DNA from 3 places in the Gordonia caeni genome. Region 3 is predicted to be linked to each of the others. Evidence: predicted binding sites of a transcription regulator. Region 3 holds the regulator's gene; each other region holds the start of a gene.
The links. The regulator LexA, encoded in region 3, represses DNA repair genes until DNA is damaged. The targets are predictions, from matches to a motif close to CGAACANNTGTTCG.
Positions count from the first base shown of each region.

Region 1: a site for LexA is predicted at 1,736-1,749, ahead of ABD732_RS08345 (HNH endonuclease signature motif containing protein). Genes of this name have one in related genera too.
Region 2: a site for LexA is predicted at 2,928-2,941, ahead of ABD732_RS12870 (SAV_6107 family HEPN domain-containing protein). Genes of this name have one in related genera too.

Region 1 is NZ_BAAAZW010000004.1:266,234-270,740, forward strand. It holds gene ABD732_RS08345 (HNH endonuclease signature motif containing protein) at 243-1,646, opposite strand; gene ABD732_RS08350 (YbaN family protein) at 1,822-2,202, shown strand; gene ABD732_RS08355 (GNAT family N-acetyltransferase) at 2,205-3,971, opposite strand; gene ABD732_RS08360 (alpha/beta fold hydrolase) at 4,024-4,507, shown strand, end outside.
Region 2 is NZ_BAAAZW010000007.1:108,403-112,909, reverse strand. It holds gene rsmH (16S rRNA (cytosine(1402)-N(4))-methyltransferase RsmH) at 1-668, opposite strand, end outside; gene mraZ (division/cell wall cluster transcriptional repressor MraZ) at 854-1,291, opposite strand; gene ABD732_RS12875 (DUF3040 domain-containing protein) at 1,730-2,125, opposite strand; gene ABD732_RS12870 (SAV_6107 family HEPN domain-containing protein) at 2,294-2,782, opposite strand; gene ABD732_RS12865 (GNAT family N-acetyltransferase) at 3,077-3,727, shown strand; gene ABD732_RS12860 (LppM family (lipo)protein) at 3,785-4,507, shown strand, end outside.
Region 3 is NZ_BAAAZW010000005.1:249,176-253,682, reverse strand. It holds gene hrpA (ATP-dependent RNA helicase HrpA) at 1-1,516, shown strand, start outside; gene nrdR (transcriptional regulator NrdR) at 1,556-2,020, opposite strand; gene ABD732_RS10185 (LysM peptidoglycan-binding domain-containing protein) at 2,075-2,365, opposite strand; gene lexA (transcriptional repressor LexA) at 2,798-3,496, shown strand; gene ptsP (phosphoenolpyruvate--protein phosphotransferase) at 3,591-4,507, opposite strand, start outside.

The sequences.
Region 1 (4,507 bases), on a different contig from region 3:
GGGTCCATTGTCTCGCGATCGGACGCATTCAGGCGCCCGATTCGGCTATCGTCCCGCCCGGCAACACCGCGACAACGGCAAGGCGGCGGCCCACTATGAAATTCTCAAACAACGCACCGCACCGGACAGCGTGTCCGGCACGACTATTCGGTTGGTCTCACAGCGCCCGGATCCGTAGCGGTCCGGCAGTTCTCGTCAGGCGGTCAGGTGGCGGCAGGTCAGATCTGTAGAAGTCTCAGTGCTCAGGCGGCGGCGGTCGGCAGACAGGTCAGTGTTCGCCGCCCGTGCGAGCGCAACGGCTCACGGATCCGGTTCGGGTGCTCGGGGTCGACCGGAGGCAGGAACCAGGGGTGGCCGTCGCGTTCGATGAACACTTCCCATCCGCTGTGATGGATCAGCGTGTGATGGCGCCGGCACAACAACACCCCGTTGCCCAGACAGGTGTCGCCGCCGTGTTCCCAGTGCTCGACATGATGGGCATCGCACCACCCCACCGCCGCCCCGCACCCGGGAAACGCGCACCCGCGGTCCCGGATGGCCAGGGCTTTGCGGATCCCCACCGGAAACAACCGGTTGTCCCGTCCCACGCTCAACGGAACACCTTCCCCATCGATCAGAGCCGCGCACACCGAGGCGTCACACATCACCAACTCCGCGGTACGCGCCGAGACCGGCCCGGTGAACCCCAGCGCCGGCACCCGTGCCAACTCCGCCTCAAGGTCCACGGGCACCATCACCGTCGCCTCCCCGGCCTGTTCCCGGTCGAGGATCGGCCGGCCGTTCCGGGTCACCCACGCGGGCACCACCAGACTGACGTGCGGCAACACCCCTCCGGAGACGGGCCGCTCACTGCCGGCCAGATACGTGCGCACCATTTGCGCCAACGCGTCGGCACGGCGTCGTTCGGCCGACCTCCTGTCCGGGGATCCGTCGGGTTCGGGGACCGGGCGGCACAACGGATCCAGCGCCGCATGCAGTTCTTCTCCGGCCACGACGTCCAAGTCGACGGTGACGCTGACCCTCCCGTCCTCCCCCTGCACGACCGTCATCTCGTTCAAGTCAATGTTCTCGGCCACCGGCACCGCCTCGCCCTCGTCGTCGGGTTCTGCCGGGGTCAGGCGCAGGGCCCAGGCTCGGGCCTTCTCATCAACCTTCGCGGGAGTGGTCTGCACCATCAACGAGGCCAGCACCCGCGCCTGATCGGCTTCGGGTACGTCGATGCGGCGGGCCACGTACTCCAGACCGCGCACCACCGCATCACCGAGCTCGGCCGGCACCGCCCCATCCCGCATCCCCCGGGCCACCTGCGGCACCGCCGCCACTGCCCTGCCCAGCCGGACCACCCGGTGCGCCGACCCGGGCACCATCCCGAGCTCCATCAGCAGATTCGCGCCCGAGCGCACCCGCTTGCGCCCCGGCACTCCTGTCCGCTCCGCCGTCTCGATCCCGCGCACCAGGGCGTGGTCGACGATGTTTCGCAACCGGATCAAACCGGCCATCACCGCCAGAAGCTCCCGATCGTCGTCGACCGGACGCACCCCCTCCAGGAACGCAGCCAGCCCACCGCCGTCATCACCGTCATCCGGCGGGCTGGTGAGGTCATCGGCCAGCCGGTCGGCGAACGCGGTCAAGTGCTGTGAATTCACTTCTCGATCCCCCGAACGAGTCACTCGTGAACACCGTTCACGCTGGTCGAGCCCCAGATCCTCGCGGAACCGGCGACCACTCAGCCATTCGAACTGGTGTTCTATTCTTAATGTAACCCCGGCCTCCGACAAACCCTGATCCGGCGGCCGGGCCGGAGTCTTTATCGTGGGGAGCATGGCCACCACGACCCGGTTCCGCTGGTTGTGGTGGGTGGTCGCCTACGTGTCGCTGGGGCTCGGGCTGGTGGGGATCGTCGTGCCGGTTCTCCCGACGGTGCCGTTCATTCTGCTGGCCGCGTTCGCGGCGGCGCGGGGATCGGAGAAGCTGCATGCCCGGTTGCTCAGCGACTCCCGCCTGGGGCCGATGTTCCTCGAATGGCAAGAGCACGGCGCGATCAGCAGGCGCGCGAAGATCCTCGCCACCGTCATGATGGCCTTCTGCGCGATACTGCTGTTCGTGATCACGCCGAAACTGTGGGTGCCGATCGCGGTCACGGTGATCATGGCGACCGTGTGCACGTGGTTGTGGCTGCGGCCCGAACCGGACGGCCACTGACGTCACAGGGCGCGTTTGAGCCCCACGTGATCGGCGCCGTAGCCGAGTCGCCCGTAGAAGGCACGGGCCCGGTCGCGAGCTTCGTCGGTGGTCACCTGGGTGAGGGTCGCACCGTGGGCACGACCGTGGTCGTGCGCCCACTCCAGCATCGCGGTACCGAGCCCTCCGGACCGCTCACTCGCGGCCACCCGCAACCCCTCCACCTGAAGCCGCGTGGTTCCACTCCGCGTCAGCCCGGGGAGAACGGTCAACTGCATGGTGCCCACGATCCGGTCACCGTCGTCACGCACCACCGCCAGGTAGTGCGACCGGTCCCGGGCGACGACGTCGAACGCCGCCTCGTACGGCGCATACTCGTCCACTTCGCGGGTGCGGCCGATCTCGTCGTCGGCCAGCAACGCGACGATCGCCGGCACGTCGCCGCGCCGGGCCCGCTCGACGCGGAAGCTCCGCGCACCGACGGCCAACTGCGCCCCCACCGATGAGCGCGCCCCCGCCTGCAGCCGGGCGACCAGCAGATCCAGCCACGCTCCGACGTTGGCCCGGGCTTCGGCGGTGTCCGGATACCGGCAGCGCAGGTGCAGCCCCGTCCCGTCGAGGATGAACCACAGCATCACCCCGTCGGTCCGGATCGTCGCCCCCACGTACTGCGCATCCAGGCCCACCGCGTCGACCCGGACCGGGAGCCGGCGCAGATCCAGCCAGGAGATGGCGAACATTCCGGGCGCCTCAGGCATGCCTCCCCACGGCGCCAGTACGTCCTCGAGCGGCCACGACCCCAGATCCACCGCCTCCCGGACCGACGCGGCGGCCGCCACCGGATCCGGCGTCAACGACTCGAGCACCGAGTTGGTGATGAACCAGCCGACGGAGTCGTGCCAGGTGGCGTCGTAGCGGCTGTGCACCGGAAACACCGCCCGCAGCGGGGCGCAGGAGAGCTCGCGGGTCACGTCGGTCATCGCCGCCACCGCCAGTGCCAGTGTGGAGACGCCGTCCCCTCGCGCCTGCGCGGAGAACGCCGCGCTGTCGTCGACGTCGAACACGTCACGGATCTCGACCCGCTCCAGTTGCACCTCGGCCGCCCCCAACGGCAGCGGGAACCGCGGCATCACCCCACCGCTGTCGGCGAGGATCTCCGCCCACCGCGCGCGGACGCGGTCCGGCGCCGCCGGCCGGGCGACGAGTGCCCGAGTGTGGTCGGCGAAGGGCGGGACCGGGCCGGCCGTCGGAGTGCGGCCGGCGCGGACATCGTCCAGCGCCGCCAGCAGATCGCGCAGGATCACCAGCATCGACCACATGTCGACGTGCGAATGATCGGCCGCGACCACCACCGTCGGGCCGGCCGCCGTCTCCAGGACGCAGAGCCGATGCGCCGGAGCCGAGTACGGCGAGCAGGAGCCGTCCAGGACGTCCCGGAGCGCATCGTTGACCGCTTGTCCCGGGCCGATCGAATGCTCGCGCCACGCCCCCTCGGAGACCTCGATCGCCTGCAGGCGGGGCTCGCCGTCGTCACCCGGCGAGAAGGCCGAGCGGAGCGTACCGTGGCGTGCGATCACCGTCAGCCAAGCCCGGGCGAGGTGATCACGGGGCACCGGCTCGGACAGGTGGAACGAGAGCGCCATCCACGACCCCGGCCGTTCCCCGGCACCGACGTGCCGACGCTGATCGAACGAGATCGGCAACTGCTCATCGGCCGGAGACACGGCGAGGTCGTAGCCGTACAACCGGCCGAACGGGAGGCGCAGGTGCGCGACGTTGGTGAGCCGCATGGCGGTAATCTAGCGACCCCGAGTTTCCGTCCTGTTACGTAAGGAATCAGCGATGACGATGTTCCCGGTGCCCGACGCCGAACTCGCATGGGAACTGAGCGACGAGGGCGGTCACCCGGTGGTGCAGCTTCACGGGCTCACCTCCAGCCGCGACCGCGACCGTGTCCTGGATCTGGACCTCGGCGTGGGCCTGTCGGGAACCCGGCTGCTGCGCTACGACGCCCGCGGTCACGGCCGGTCGACCGGCCGCCCCGAGCCGAGCGACTATTGCTGGCCGTATCTGGCCGACGACCTGCTCCTGCTGTTGGCCGATCGGTTCCCCGGAGAGTCGGTCTACGGTGTCGGCACCTCTATGGGCTGCGGAACCCTTCTGCACGCGGCTGTCCGCCGGCCGGAACTGTTCAGCGGCCTGACCGTGCTGCTGCCGCCCACCGCCTGGGATTCGCGACGCGGCCAGTCGCAGACCTACCTGGCCAACGCAGACCTGATCGAGGAGCAGGGGCTCGGCGCCTTCCTGGCCGCCGGCGCGGACGCGC
Region 2 (4,507 bases), on a different contig from region 3:
TGTCCGCCGGTACGCCGGGTGGCGGCCGGGATGGTGGCGTACAGCAGCTCCACCAGCCGCCCGCTGGTGGTGAACGGCTCCTGCTGTCGCGCGCGGATCACCGCTGAGGCGATCTTCCCGGCGAAGCGCTCCTCGCCGTACTCGCTGAGCACTCGCGCCAGGGAACCGTGGTCGTAGGTGTTGAGGACGTCGGCTGCGGTGAGCGGGTCGTCGTCGTTCATGCGCATGTCCAGGGGCGCATCCACCGCGTAGGCGAAGCCGCGGTCGGCCTGGTCGAGCTGCATCGACGACACCCCCAAGTCGAGCAGGATGCCGTCGACGGCGTCCAGGCCCGCTTCTGCGGCCACCCGGCCGATCTGGTCGTAGCGCGCGTGGTGGAACCGCACGCGGTCACCGAAGGGCGCGAGGCGCTCCCGGGCGATCGCGAGGGCGTGTTCGTCGCGGTCGATGCCGTGGACGACGAGCCCGGGCAGCCGGGACAGGAAGAGTTCGGTGTGCCCGCCGGCGCCCAGGGTGCCGTCCACCAGTACCGCACCGGTGCCGTCCGGATCGGTCCGGGTCAGCGCGGGCAGCAGGAGACCGACCATGCGGTCGGCCATCACCGGGACGTGCCCGTGGTCGCCCGAACGATGAGAAGGCTGCCCCGACGAGGACGGCGGTACGGCCATCGCCTCTCCCCTGTCTGTCGCTGCCGGTGGGTGATTCGCTGCGGGTCCGGTGGGACTGCGGTGAAGAAACGGAACTGCGGTGAGGCGGGGTCCCCGCCCGAGTCGCACCTGGCGTTGGGGAAGTACGTCAGGGTCGGCCGGGCCGAGGCCTCGCCTCACCGCAGCAGTCCAGTTCTTCATTTGTCCTAGACGATCGCGTCCAGAGCGGCGGAGCCGCCGGCCGCGAAGGCCTCCTCGTGCGCTGCCTGGTACTCCGCCCAGCGGGTGGCGTCCCAGATCTCCAGGTGGTCGTACTGCCCGGTGACCACGCAGTCCTTCTGCAGGCGCGCCCATCCGCGGAGTCCCGCGGACAGATGCACTCGGCCCTGACCGTCGAGCGTCTGCTCGTCGGCGCCGGCCAGCATGAGCCGGACGAAGGCACGGGCCTCCGGGTCGTTGCGCGACGCCTGGTTCGCCTTCTGGGCGGTGGCGTCGAACTCCTCCGCCGGATACACCGACAGGCTGTGATCCAGGCCTTGAGTGACCACGACCCCTCCTGACAGTGCGTTTCGGAACTTGGCCGGCAACGTGAGTCGGCCCTTGTCGTCCAGCTTCGGTGAGTAGGTGCCGACGAAACCAGCCACGCCGTCACCTCCTGCCCCGGTATCGGCGGGGAGGTTCCGGATTCCTCCTCATCGATGTGCACCATATTACCCCACTTTCCACCACTTTCCACCCCGCACACCCCACTTTCCCACCACCATCGCCTATATAGCCAGGTCAAAGGACTTTCATCGTGAGGATTCTCAGGCGCGCCGCGAGTCGCAAGTCACATATCAGACACGAGCATTGGGCCTGAACAGCATAGAAGTGGCCAGTGGGACTCATATGGGGTCCCGGGTGGGGCAAAGTGGGTGATCGGGGTGGGAGAGGGTGGGGATCAGCGGCGGGCCCCGGTTCCGTCGCCGGAGGAACGCCGGCGGAACCCCGGGTCGGCGATGCGAAACGGGGGCCGTCGTCTCCGTGGAGACGACGACCCCCGTCGCGGGAATCGTGCGACCGTCAGGCCGCGGTGGTATCGGTCAGTGACCGTCCTGGTGGAAGCGCCGGTTGAAGCGATCCTCCATACGTGAACTCAGTGACCCCTTGGACGACTGCTTCTTCTTGCCGCCGCCGCCCGAGCTCGCCGACTCGGCGCCGCCACGCGGCGCGAGCAACAGCAACAGGCCGCCCGCGAACATCACGAAGAATCCGACCAGGCTGAGGATCTTCAACTCGCCGACCTGGATATCGACCATCAGGCCGCCCACCAGAAGCGCCAACCCGAGCAGCAGCAGCAGAGCGGCCTGCCACTGGCGCCGGGCATTGGGGCGCCCCACACGCTGCTTGCTGACGCTTGAGACGAACTTCGGGTCTTCGGCGTACAGCGCGCTCTCAATCTCGTCGAGCATCCGCTGCTCATGTTCCGAAAGCGGCACCGCGCTCCTCCCTTACTGTCCGAGCGACACAAACGACGGGACCTCGACGCCTGCTTCTCTCCATGATAGGAGCAGAACTCGCCGCCGACCACCATAACCTCCCGCCAGGGCGCCGCGCGACCGGAATCGACCGCCCGCCGCGGGCATGCAGCGGCGACGAAGCACTGCTCAGGCGCCCAAGACGTGTTCGGAACGATCGGCGCCGGGCAGGCGTCCCTGCTCGTAGGCGAGCAGACTGGCGTCGGCGGCATCGAGGAATTCGGCCGCGCGCCGCTCGACGCGGGCACACAGGGTGTCGTCGACGTGCCGCACCAGCCCCGCCTCCACCCGGGAGCGCATCACCGACAGACCGCCGAAGTACTCGGCCAGATCGGCGTACTGCGGGGCGACCGCCTTGATCCGGCTCCAGGCATCGCGCGCGTTACGGCGCCTACGCACCGGACCGGGAGGTTCGTACACGGCCAGGACCGCCCCCGCCGCGCGGATGGCGGCCAGATAGAACTGCCGGAATCGCTCGGCCCCGTCGTCGGCGACCCCCGAAGCCTCGTCGAAGAGCACCTCGGCGCGGTCGAGCAGGTCTCGGCTGCGGTGAACCACACGGGGGTCGACGGGCGCCGGTCGCGCCGGCACTGCGCGCCGTCTGCTGGTCTGGGCCATCGCGTCGTCTCCTTTCGTCAAGGAGAACGTCTCATGCACCACCGACAATCCCGCCCGGCAATCGGGTCGGGGGCCGATCCCGGGATGCCGAATCCGCACGAGCGGCGGGCCGGCGTCTTCCCCGCCGGCCCGCCACGTCGATGATCGAACTGATGTTCGACACAATGAGGCTAGCCCCCGCCCACCCCGTGTGGCAAGTGGCGATAATGTCTCCGGAACGGAGCAACGAGCTCCTCGGGCGCGCACCGGCGCTCCCGCTGCCGCGATGAGGCCGACACGGCCAGGGGAGGCACCATGCCGGTACGGCTCACCGCACTTCCCGCCGACGATGCACATGCCTGGCTGGACCAGGCGGTGCACACCTATGTGACGGCGATGCGCTATCCCCGCGGCACCGAGCGCGGACGCATCGGGCTGTGGCGAGATCATCTGTACCGTCCCGGCTGGATCGCCGTCGCAGCGCTGGCGCCGGCTTCGCCCAGCGAACTGATGCAGCCCACCTACGCCCGGCTCCGGGTGCGTTCGTCCTGGACCGCCGACAACGAGATCATGGCCGGCGTGGCCTACGGCTACACCGGCGCCCCCGACCAATGGTGGAACCGTCAGCTGCGCACGGGGCTGGCACGACGGGGCCATTCCCCCGAGCAGATCGAGGCGATCACCGCCGACTACTTCGAGCTCACCGAACTGCACGTGCATCCGTTCGCCCAGGGGCGCGGTATCGGCGAGGCCCTCTTGCAGCGCTTGCTGGACGCACGGCCCGAGTCCCGCGTCCTGCTCTCCACCCCGGAGGTGCGCGGCGAGGAGAATCGGGCGTGGTCGCTGTACCGCCGGATGGGCTTCACCGACGTCCTGCGCGACTTCACCTTCGCCGGCGATCCGCGACCCTTCGCCTTCCTGGGCCGCGACCTGCCGCTGCCGACCGGGCGGCACGCCGCGGTCTGACGGACGCGACCGCGCCGCTCACCGCGATCACCTGGAGACTCTGGCACGATGTCAGGCGTGCCTTCCCTCCACCGCCCCCAGGTTCCGCGCCGGTTGCCGGCCCTGGCCTGCGTCGCCCTGCTCGCGCTGATCCCGCTGCTCAGCGGCTGTATGACGCGGTCGGAGCATGTCGGTGATCAGTTCTCCGGCTTCGTGGTGGTCGCGGCCACCCCGGAGGCCAGTCCCGCCGCCCCCACCTTCGACGTCCCCGCCTCGATGTCCGGATCGGTGTCGGTGACCCCGTTCCCGAACGAGTGGACTTCGCGCGACGCCGAGGACGAGCAGACCTCCACCACGGGCAAAGTCGGGTCCCGGATGACCTACACCGATCTGACCGCCGGTCAGTTCTCCCAGCTCGGGGAGATCATCTCCAGCGCCCTCGACTCCGGCGCCACCGTCGACCTGAACGCCACCCGCAGCGGCGACATCGTCCGGCTGCGCGGGGGCGCAGCGCTCACCGCGCTGCCGCCGAACACCTACTATCTGTCCATCACCGTCGACTTCGACGGTCCCGTGGTCGCCACCAACGGCAATCTGGCGGGCGACTCATCGGTCACCTGGGTCCCCGAACCGGAGCAGAACGCCGAGTTCAACGCCGACGCCGAGTACCCGGATCCGGCCACTGCGGCGCTGCCGGGGTGGACCTGGTTCGTCGTGCTGCTGTGTCTGGCGATCGTGGCGGTGGTGGCGGCGACGGCCTACCGCCTCCGGGACAAGACTCCTCGGTACACCCCGCCCGCC
Region 3 (4,507 bases):
GCGCAACGTCCGGCTCAGCGACGGCGACCTCTACGACTTCTACGACGCCCGGGTTCCGGCCAAGGTGGTGTCCGCGCGGCACTTCGACTCGTGGTGGAAGAAGGAGAGCCGCGCCAACCCGCGCCTGCTCCACCTCGACGAGGCCGGTCCCGCCGTAGCCGCCGGTCCCGCTGCCGCCGACTTCCCCAACGCCTGGCAACAGGGACAGACGCAGCTGGAACTGCGCTACAACTTCTCCCCCGGCGCCGACGACGACGGCGTGACCGTCCTCATCCCGCAGCCCCTGCTCGAACACCTGCACGCGGGCGGATTCGACTGGCTGGTCCCCGGGCTGCGCAGCGAGCTGGCCACCGCCTTGATCCGCTCCCTGCCCAAGGGACTGCGCAAGTCGCTGTCGCCGGCGCAGCAGTACGCCGACCTGGTCCTCGAGCGGATCAAGCCCCGAGCCGAACCACTCCTGCCCGCCCTCGCCCGGGAACTCGGAGACATCGCCCGCATCAGCCTGTCCCCCAGCGATTTCCGCACCGACACGCTGCCCGCGCACCTGCGCATGCACTTCGCCGTCACGGACTCGGGTGGCGCGATCGTCGGGCGCGCCGACCGGCTCGACGAGCTCCGCCGCGAGTTCGGCGGCCGGTCGACCGCTCCGAACGCCGCGCCCGTCCACCGCCGCTGGACGGCCGACGGCATCGGCACACTGGCCGACCAGCGCGAAGAGCAGGTGGCGGGCCAGCCCGTCGTCACGTATCCGACGCTGCGACCGGCCGGTGACGGCGTACGTGTGGTGGACGCGACCACCATCGCGGCCCGCGACGCGGGATTGCGCGCCGGCATCGCCGTGCTGTTGGAGCAGTCGGTCGGACCGCTGAGCAAGAAGATCACCGGAAGCCTTCCACCCGCCGAACGGCTGGTGCTTTCGCAGAGCCCGTACCCGAACACCGAGGCGCTGCTGGCCGACTGCACACGGCGTGCGGTCGCCGACGCCTTGACCGAGCCCGGCGTGACGGCGATCCGCAGCCCCGACCAGTTCCGTGAGCTCGCCGAGCGGCTGTCCCCACAGATCCGTGCCGCCGCCCCGGAGCACTTCACGCACGCGGTCCGGGCGCTGGCCGAGACCGGCCCATTGCGCGCTGAGATCGACCAGCATGCCGGCTCGACCGCGGCCGACGACGTCGCCGACCAACTTGCGGAGCTCGTCTTCGACGGCTTCGTCGGCGTCACACCGCTGAGTCGGCTCAAGCACCTGCCGCGCTATCTGACCGCTGCCCGGCTACGCCTGGAATCGCTGCCCGGGTCGGCGGCCCGGGACACCGCCGCACTCGACACCGTGGACCGGGTGATCGCGCGGTGGAATCAGCGGCTGGCGCAGGTTCCGGCCAATCGGCAGGACGCTCTCAACGAGCTCGCGCACTGGCAGGTGGAAGAGTTGCGGGTCAGCCTGTTCGCGCAGCAACTCGGCACCGACGGGCCGATCTCGGAGAAGCGGGTGAGCAAAGCACTCGAAAGCTTCCGCTGAAGCCTTCCCGCGGAGGCCTTCCCGGAGTACCTGGATTCCTCAGCCGACGGGTTCGCGACTGCGGTCTTTGCGGAGATCGTCGATCTCACGCTGGAAGTCGTCGGCGGACTCGAAGGACCGGTAGACCGACGCGAACCGGAGGTAGGCGACCTCGTCGAGATCGCGGAGCGGCCCCAGGATGGCCAAGCCCACCTCGTTGCTGGGGACCTCTGCCGAGCCGGAGGCACGGACCGTGTTCTCCACGGCCTCGGCGAGCTGCGCGAGTGCGTCCTCGTTCACCTGGCGTCCCTGGCAGGCGTGGCGCACGCCCTTCATCACCTTCTCGCGACTGAAGGGCTCGGTGACACCGTTGCGTTTGACCACCGCGAGAACGGCGGCTTCCACAGTGGTGAATCGGCGCCCGCACTCCGCGCAGGCGCGGCGCCGCCGGATGGCCGTGCCGTCGTCAGAAGCTCGCGAATCAACCACTCGAGTGTCGTCGTTCTTGCAGAACGGGCAGCGCATGCTCTCAGCGTACCCGCCCGCCCGCGACGGCCTGCGCACGCACGTCACCTGCGGTCAGCGGTAGGCGGGCACGACGAGCGCCTGCCCCGGCCGGAGGCCGGTGCTCTGCAGATCGTTGAGATCGCGGACAGTGGCGATCACCGAGGCGGCGGGCAGATCGGGCGCGATCCGAGCGGCCACCGACGACAGCGACTCACCGCTGCGCACGTGCACCACCTCGGTGGCCGACGGCGTCTGCTGAACCGCATGCTGGTAGTCGTCGCCGACCATGCCGAGGACGGAGACGAACACGGCCAGACCGAGTCCGGTGAGTACGCCGGCGACCCAGCGGCGGCGCACCGACACTCGCGGAGTGTTCGAACGGGCGCGCTCCGCGCGCCCCGAGGCGCGTGCACTTGTTCGAACGCCGTAAAGGTCCACACGCTGGGTGATCATCGGGGTCCGTGCGGGCACCGCCGGCCCGTTCGACCGGGTGTGCGGGCGGCGCCCCGTGGGGCGGCAGGAGGGCGCGGGGCGCCCGGCGGGCCGTTCGGTCCGGGTCCGGATGACCGGAACATCGCAGGTCATCACCCGTGCGTCGACGGTCGGCACAGCCCCCGCGGTCCGGGTGGTCAGCAGTTCGGTCATCGGAAACTCCCATCGCTCGTGTGTTCGATGAACTCTTGTTCGATAGTTAACACCACGGGTCGGACAAACTCCGCGACACGTCGAACAATTGTTTGAATTCTGTGACCTACTCGACTAAATTGGGGATCACCCCGAGGAAAGGAACCTTCGATGAAGGACGGACCGCAGAACACGTCGAACGTGGACCCGCTGCTGTCGACCGCGACCCTGGAGGCCTCTCTGACGCAGCGGCAGCGAGAGGTTCTCGAGTACATCCGGTCCTCGGTGCGCGAGCGCGGCTACCCGCCGAGCATCCGCGAGATCGGCGAAGCGGTGGGCCTCACCTCCACCTCGTCGGTGGCCCATCAGCTGCGCACCCTCGAGCGCCGCGGACTGCTCAAGCGCGATCCGCACCGTCCGCGTGCGGTGAATGTGCGCGACGACCATCGCACGCCCCCGTCCGGTGACGACACGCGGGCCGATCCGAGCCAGCCGGCTCCGGCCTTCGTGCCGGTGCTGGGCCGGATCGCCGCCGGCGGCCCGATGCTGGCCGAGCAGGCCGTCGAGGACGTCTTCCCGCTCCCCAAGGAACTGGTCGGCGAAGGCTCGCTGTTCCTGCTGCGGGTGGTCGGCGAATCGATGGTCGACGCCGCCATCTGCGACGGTGACTGGGTGGTGGTCCGCCAGCAGAACGTCGCCGAGAACGGCGACATCGTGGCCGCCATGATCGACGGCGAGGCCACCGTCAAGACCTTCAAGCGAGTCGACGGCCACGTCTGGCTGATGCCCCACAACGAGCACTTCGAACCCATTCCGGGCGACGACGCCGCCGTTCTGGGCAAGGTCGTGACCGTCCTTCGCCGGATCTGACCTGCCGCCAGGCCGGGTCTCGACTCCGCTCGACCACCGGCTTCTTCGGTGATCGAGCGGAGTCGGTTCGTCAGTGGTCGAGCAGGGAGTGTTCTCAGCCGAGCACGGTGCGGGCGGCATCGCGCGCCGCGGACGTACTGTCCGCGGCGACCGCGGCCTTGGCCGCCGTCACACACTGATCCAGGGTGACGCCGCCGAGCTTCACGCCCACCGCGGGCGCGGCCGCCGGGGCCGACGACAGCGAGGTGACGCCGAGTCCCACCAGGACGCACGCGAGCAGCGGGTCTGCCGCCGCCTCGCCGCAGACCCCCACCTGCTTGGACTGCGCGGCACCCGCGGCGCCGACGCGCTCGATCAGGGCCAGCACCGCGGGCTGCCACGGATCGGTCAGCGAAGCGAGTTCGGGCGACATCCGGTCGGCCGCCATCGTGTACTGGGTGAGGTCGTTGGTGCCGATGGACACGAAGTCGACCTCGGCCAGGATCTGGTCGGCCTGCACCGCTGCCGACGGTACTTCGACCATCACTCCGGGCACCAGACCACGCGCACGCACCAGCGCCGCGAACTCGCGGGCCTCGCCCACGGTGGCGATCATCGGGGCCATCACCCACGGCACCGCCGAGGTGCCCTTCGCCGCGGCGGCGATCGCGTCGAGCTGATGCTCGCGGATCTCCGGATTCGACAGGATGATGCGGTTGCCCCGCACCCCCATCGCCGGGTTCGCCTCGTCCGGGTGGGTGACGAACTTGAGCGGCTTGTCCGAGCCCGCGTCGAGCGTCCGGATGACCACCTTGTCGCCGTCGAAGGCGTCGATCACCGAGCGGTAGAGGTCGGTCTGCTCGGCCACCGACGGTTCGTCGGAGCGATCCAGGAAGGCGAGCTCGGTGCGGAACAGCCCGACACCCTCGCAGACCCCGCGCTCGGCGGCGGCCCGGGCCGAAGGTCCGTCGGCCACGTTGGCCAGGATCAGGACCCGATGCCCGTCGGCCGTCTGCCCCGGCCCGCGCCAGG